Solitalea lacus: one gene and its partner. The protein of the gene in region 1 binds, or shares a complex with, the protein of each later gene. Links are inferred from orthologs where the notes say so. Each region holds a gene or a part of one and is shown in the gene's direction. Other genes may lie near its edges. The genes, in order: carA and carB.

What was found.
Region 2: the proteins of carA (region 1) and carB are in contact, whole or in part, in a solved structure (PDB 1KEE), measured with the Escherichia coli proteins. The link is inferred for Solitalea lacus from one-to-one orthologs.

What each region holds. Positions count from the first base shown.
Region 1 is NZ_CP091740.1:1,327,487-1,330,641, forward strand. What follows is about bases 307-3,131. They hold carA (glutamine-hydrolyzing carbamoyl-phosphate synthase small subunit), read left to right. Parts: upstream 307-1,082; coding sequence 1,083-2,180; downstream 2,181-3,131. Other genes in these bases: panB (3-methyl-2-oxobutanoate hydroxymethyltransferase), read right to left, coding at 307-1,020; L2B55_RS05620 (arsenate reductase family protein), read right to left, coding at 2,299-2,652; L2B55_RS05625 (universal stress protein), read right to left, coding at 2,799-3,131. Also shown: L2B55_RS05605 (RluA family pseudouridine synthase), read right to left, coding at 1-21; more of panB, read right to left, coding at 205-306; more of L2B55_RS05625, read right to left, coding at 3,132-3,155. UniProt on the Escherichia coli protein: Small subunit of the glutamine-dependent carbamoyl phosphate synthetase (CPSase).
Region 2 is NZ_CP091740.1:46,640-50,349, reverse strand. What follows is about bases 265-3,644. They hold carB (carbamoyl-phosphate synthase large subunit), read left to right. Parts: upstream 265-630; coding sequence 631-3,444; downstream 3,445-3,644. Other genes in these bases: L2B55_RS00155 (outer membrane beta-barrel protein), read left to right, coding at 3,641-3,644; L2B55_RS00165 (carboxypeptidase-like regulatory domain-containing protein), read left to right, coding at 265-376. Also shown: more of L2B55_RS00165, read left to right, coding at 62-264; more of L2B55_RS00155, read left to right, coding at 3,645-3,710. UniProt on the Escherichia coli protein: Large subunit of the glutamine-dependent carbamoyl phosphate synthetase (CPSase).

The sequences.
Region 1 (3,155 bases):
ATTTGCTAGGCCTTTTCCCATTCCGTTATCATTTTAGATTTTAGATTTCAGAATTACAAGAGGTGTCTCAATTGGAAAACGTAAATCCAAAATCACATATCAATTCCCTTATTCCCGTAATTTTATTACGGATTTATGGTCATAGAAATTCAAATAGGTTTAATTTGTAAATGTAAAGTTAGGTTAATAGTAAACCTATACTGTTTAATATTGTTCTTTTTTATTAGGAAAATCCTGACTTTTTACGTCGGCAATGTATTTCTTTACAGCCCCTCCAATTTCCTCAAATAAGTTTAAGTATTGACGTAAAAAACGAGGACGGAATCCTTTTGTTATACCCAACATGTCATTTATAACCAATACCTGACCATCAACATCTGGTCCTGCTCCAATTCCAATGATTGGGATTTTTACTAAAGAGGTCGCTTCTTTGGCCAGTTTTGCGGGTATTTTCTCTAAAACAGCTGCAAAGCACCCCGATTGTTGTAGCAATTGAATATCGTCCAGTAGTTTTTTAGCTTCAGCTTCTTCTTTTGCTCTTACTGTATAAGTACCAAATTTATAAATAGACTGTGGTGTTAAGCCTAAATGTCCCATAACAGGAATTCCAGCTGAAATAATCCGCTCAATTGATTCCTTTACTTCTGCTCCTCCTTCAAGTTTTACTGCATGCGCACCCGATTCTTTCATGATGCGAATGGCAGAGGCAAGAGCCTCTTTTGAATTACCTTGATACGAACCGAAAGGTAAATCAACTACCACCAACGCGCGCTTGGCCCCCCTTACTACAGACGATGCATGGTAAATCATTTGGTCGAGCGTAATAGGGAGCGTGGTTTCATGGCCTGCCATTACATTTGATGCAGAGTCGCCCACTAAAAGAACGTCAATGCCGGCGTTGTCGAGGATTACTGCGGTGGAATAATCATAAGCGGTAAGCATTGAAATTTTTTCTCCGTTCATCTTCATTTCCTGAACGGTATTGGTGGTAATGCGTCTGATTTCGGTATTGACTGACATTTTGTGGAATTTTTGTGTAAAAGCAAGCGAAAGTACCTGATTTTTTCTACCTTTGCAACTTAATGAGCACGTTCGAGAAAATCCCTGCTGTACTGTTGCTTGAGGATGGTACAGTATTCCACGGAAAAGCTGCCGGTAAAATAGGAACCACCACCGGCGAAATATGTTTTAATACCGGAATGACCGGTTATCAAGAAATTTTCACTGACCCTTCTTATTATCGGCAAATCATGGTTACTACCAATGCACATATTGGTAACTATGGTATTTCTGATGAGGAAGTTGAATCAGATTCAGTAAAAATTGCTGGGTTGGTTTGTAAAAATTTTACGTCAAATTATTCGCGTAAAATGGCCGACGAATCAATTCAGGAATATTACTTGAATGAAAATGTAGTTGCCATTAGTAATGTTGACACCCGTCAGTTGGTGCGCCACATTCGTGATAAAGGCGCTATGAACGGTATTATTTCTTCTGAGATTCTTGATATTGAAGAGTTAAAGAAAAAGTTAGCTGAAGTTCCTTCTATGGAAGGTTTAGAACTATCGTCAGAAGTAAGTACAACTGAGCCTTATTTCTACGGAAATTCAGAAGCTGCTTACCGTGTTGCGGTGTTGGATTTAGGGGTGAAGAAAAATATCCTTCGAAATTTTGATGATCGTGATGTTTACTGCAAGGTATTCCCGGCTAAAACTTCTTTTGAAGAAATGGAGCAATGGAAACCACACGGTTATTTTATTTCAAATGGTCCTGGTGATCCTGGTGCTATGCCTTACGGGGTTGAAACTGTAACTAAAATTTTAGCCGCTAACAAACCTATGTTCGGTATTTGTTTAGGTCACCAAATGTTAGCACAGGCAAACGGTATATCAACTTATAAGATGAAAAATGGTCACCGCGGATTAAACCACCCGGTTAAGAACATAATTAAAAATCACTGTGAAGTAACTTCTCAAAACCACGGCTTTGCTGTAAACCCTGATGAAGTGAAAGCCTCGGATAAAGTGGAGATTACTCACCTTAACCTTAACGACGGTACCATTGAAGGTATTCGCGTAAAAGGTAAAAAAGCATTTTCGGTGCAATACCATCCAGAATCGTCTCCAGGTCCGCATGATTCACGTTATTTGTTTGATGATTTTGTAGCTATGCTGAGCTAAAAGATATATCTAAGAAGTAAGATGCAAGAGCGAGGATTTGGCTTGTGTTAACTTCTGAATAACAAAAGCGGGCTGTTGTAAATAACAGCCCGCTTTTGTTTATTGGAATAATTATAACTTACTTTAATTTACCTATCATTTCCTCTACAACTTTTGGACTGTTGCCTACAAAGATTTTATCTCCTGAAACTACAACCGGGCGTTTTAAAAACGTGTACTCTTGTAAAATTAAATCACGGTAATCGTTTTCTGTCAGGGTCTTTTCATGTAAGCCCATAGGCCTGAATTTTTGTGACCGGCGGCTAAACAAAGCTTCGTAAGATCCTGCTAATTTCATCATTGCTTCTAATTGGTCGGTACTTATGGGCTGGGTTTTAATGTCTTGCTTTTCAAACTTAACACCTGCGTATTCGGCGTTTTTAATAATCTTACTGCATGTACTACAGGTTGAAAGGTGATATATCTTGTTCATCTTAATGCTAAAATGTTTGCTGGGAAATTAAGTATTTACAGGTTTTTTTATTGGATTTAATTTTGCATGCCACTCTTTTAATAAGGTACACTTCTTAAATCTAAAACATTTAAGAAGTGTACCGAATTTATGTTGTTGGAGTTATCTTAACCGTGGTAGGCTAGTAAAGGAATGTCAGAATGTTCAGCCAGTTTTTTGGTAAGGCTAGGAGTAAAGAACTTTTCAAGTAAGGTGCGTTTGTGTGTTACCATTACCAGTAAATCGGCACCATATTTTTGTGCATATTCTATTATTCCTGTTGATTCAGATACTGCAGTATAAGTTTCAATACGACATTTGTGAGTTGAAGACACAAGTTTAAGCTTGTTAATCAACGACTCTTCTTGCTTTTCATTAGTGTTTATTTTTAATACCGTTGTTTCTGCATTAATAGCATTGCCAAATTCAATGATTCGTTCAACAAACGGGAGTTCCTCTCCATGAAATTGTGTAGCATAAACAAT
Region 2 (3,710 bases), 1.3 Mb from region 1 along the record:
AGCGATGGATAATATTTACCTGACAATTAATAAATGTTAAACATTAAAATCTAAAAAAATCATGAGAAATGTATTGTTTGGAATTGTAATGCTAACAGGAATATCGGCAGGACTTTTTGCATTTAAAGCTATAGACCATGCAGGTATTAAAGGTAAAATTGTTCCTTCAGAAGGTGCAGCAACAGTTTGGGCAATAATGGGAGCCGACTCTTTACGTGCGCCGGTTAATGGTGGTGCCTTTGAGTTTCAAAATGTGAAACCTGGTAATTATAAAGTAATTGTGGATGCCATCGAGCCATTAAAAGATGTTCAGGTTGAAGTAACTGTTCCTGAAAATAAAATGGTAGATCTTGGAGAAATTAAACTTGTTCAATAATAGATAGATTCTAATAGGATTAGTTTTCTGATAGGATTAGTCATATATAAAAAATATCAAACCCAGAACCCGGTTAATTTCAGGCGAGAAGAGCTGTTTCAGTCGAATGCTGTTGCAGCTCTCTCTGTTTTATAAGCAATTGAACTTTAGCTTTTTGTTAGGTTTTAAGGCGTAAAATAAAAGAAATAAAAAATATCATTATATTATTTCCGAAAAATGATACCTTTGCACAATTTTTAGACTCCCTTCAAGAGATGCCAAGAAACGAAAGTATTAAATCTGTCCTCATCATCGGTTCTGGTCCAATCATTATCGGCCAGGCATGCGAATTCGATTATTCAGGCTCCCAAGCAGCATTATCATTAAAAGAAGAAGGTATTGAAGTTTCGATCATAAATTCGAATCCTGCTACCATCATGACTGATAAGGTAATTGCTGATCATGTGTACCTGTTACCGCTTAATTGTGAAAGTATTGAACAAATTTTACAAGAGCGTAAAATTGATGCCGTGTTGCCAACCATGGGAGGCCAAACGGCTCTGAATCTTGCCAAAGAATCAGAAGAGCGTGGAATATGGGCAAAGTATGGTGTTAAAGTTATCGGGGTGGATGTTGCCGCGATTGAAAAGACTGAAAACCGTGAAGAGTTCCGTCAATTAATGATTGATATTGGAGTGGGTGTTGCCCCTTCAAAAATTGCTAACTCCTTCCTTGAGGGTAAAGAGGCGGCTCAAGAAATTGGGTTCCCATTAGTAATTCGCCCATCATATACCCTTGGCGGATCAGGTGGAGGTTTTGTTCACAGAAAAGAAGAGTTTGATGCGGCCTTAAACCGTGGTTTGCAAGCTTCGCCTACACACGAAGTGTTAGTGGAGAAAGCGGTTTTAGGTTGGAAGGAATATGAGTTAGAGTTACTTCGTGATAACAATGATAATGTGATTATCATTTGTTCTATCGAAAACTTCGACCCAATGGGTATCCATACCGGCGACTCAATTACGGTTGCTCCTGCGATGACCCTTTCTGATCGTTGTTACCAAGAAATGCGTAATCAAGCGATCAAAATGATGCGCGCTATCGGAAACTTTGCCGGAGGATGTAACGTGCAGTTTTCGGTTAATCCTGATGATGAATCAATCATTGCTATTGAGATTAACCCACGTGTGTCTCGCTCATCAGCGCTGGCTTCTAAAGCAACCGGTTATCCAATTGCTAAGATTGCAGCTAAGTTGGCGATTGGTTATAACTTGGATGAAATCGAAAATCAGATTACCAAAACCACATCGGCCTACTTTGAGCCAACTCTTGATTACGTTATTGTAAAAATTCCTCGCTGGAACTTCCAGAAATTTAAAGGAGCCAATAAAGAATTGGGCTTGCAGATGAAATCGGTAGGAGAGGTAATGGGTATTGGCCGTAGCTTTAACGAAGCTTTACAAAAAGCATGTCAGTCGTTGGAAATTAGCCGCAATGGTTTAGGTGCTGATGGAAAACAATTGAAGGATCTTGATAAAATCATGCAAAGCCTTGAGCGTCCAAGTTGGGATCGTTTATTCCATGTAAAAGATGCACTTGCATTAGGAGTTCCGGTTTCTTCTGTTCAAAAGGCTACTAAAATTGATCGTTGGTTCTTGATGCAAATTCAAGAATTGGTGCATCTAGAGCTTGAAGTTAAGCGTTATTCACTTGCTAATATTCCGAAAGACTTACTAATTAACGCTAAGCAAAAAGGCTATTCTGACTTACAGTTAGCGTATTTGTTAGGAGTTGAAGAGGACGATATTTATTACAAGCGTAAAGAATTAGGCATTAATAGGGTTTACAAAATGGTAGATACCTGTGCGGCTGAATTCCCTGCTCAAACACCTTATTATTATTCAACTTATGAGGGCGAAAATGAGTCGATTCCTTCTGATAAGAAAAAGATCATTGTATTAGGTTCAGGTCCTAACCGCATTGGTCAAGGTATTGAGTTCGACTACTCATGTGTTCACGGTTTATTGGCTGCTAAAGAAGCAGGTTATGAATCAATTATGGTGAACTGTAACCCAGAAACGGTGTCTACCGACTTTAACATGGCAGATAAATTATACTTTGAGCCTGTTTTCTGGGAGCACGTCCGTGAAATTATCGACCTTGAAAAACCTGAAGGTGTAATTGTTCAATTGGGCGGACAAACGGCTTTGAAAATGGCAGAGCTGTTGCACAAAAACAATATCAAAATCATCGGTACTTCATTCCCTGATATGGATGTTGCTGAAGATAGAGGTCGTTTCTCTGATCTTTTAAAAGATCTGGATATTCCTTACCCTAAATATGGTGTGGCTCACTCGGCAGATGAGGCTATTAAAGTGGCAAATGAGGTGGGTTATCCTGTATTGGTTCGTCCTAGCTACGTTTTAGGAGGCCAAGGTATGGAAATCGTTATAAACGATGAAGAGCTGGAGCGTGCAGTTGTGAAATTGTTGCGCCATATGCCTGATAACAAAATCCTGATTGACCATTTCCTTGATCGTGCCGAAGAATCAGAATCTGATTCTATTTGTGATGGTGATGACGTTCACATTGTAGGTTTAATGGAACATATTGAACCGGCAGGGATCCACTCAGGCGATTCAAGTGCAGTGTTGCCTCCATTTAGTTTGTCTGAGAATGTGAAGAGTAAAATGGTTGAGTACACTGTTAAGTTAGCGAAAGCATTAAATGTGCGTGGATTGCTTAACATCCAGTTTGCAGTAAAAGATGAGAACGTTTATGTAATTGAGGCTAACCCTCGTGCTTCACGTACGGTTCCGTTCATTGCTAAAGCGTATGATGTACCTTACATAAACATAGCAGCAAAGGTGATGTTGGGGGCTAATAAGCTAAAAGACTTTACCATTAAGGAAAAGTTGAATGGTTATGCCATTAAGGAGCCGGTGTTTTCATTTGATAAATTCCCAGAAGTGAATAAGGAACTTGGGCCTGAAATGAAATCTACTGGTGAAGCAATTCGTTTTATCAAAGATTTGGAAGACCCTTATTTCCGTCATTTGTACAAAGAAAAATCAATGTACTTGTCGAAATAAGCAGGTAACTATAAAGTATAAAAAAAACTCCCGGATATAAATTTATTCGGGAGTTTTTTATTTAAGCATTTACTTATGACTTTGAAAAACTCATTTAAGTTTTGTAATGCGGTGAAACTTAATTAAATTAGGATTACCATCTAATTATTTGTGAAATAAAAACACACTATTTATCTAAAATTAAACGCTAATCTTTATGAAAAAGCTCTCTACTCTCTTTATTTTGCTATTGGCAGTTACGGTAACTGTTAAAGCTCAAACCCAAA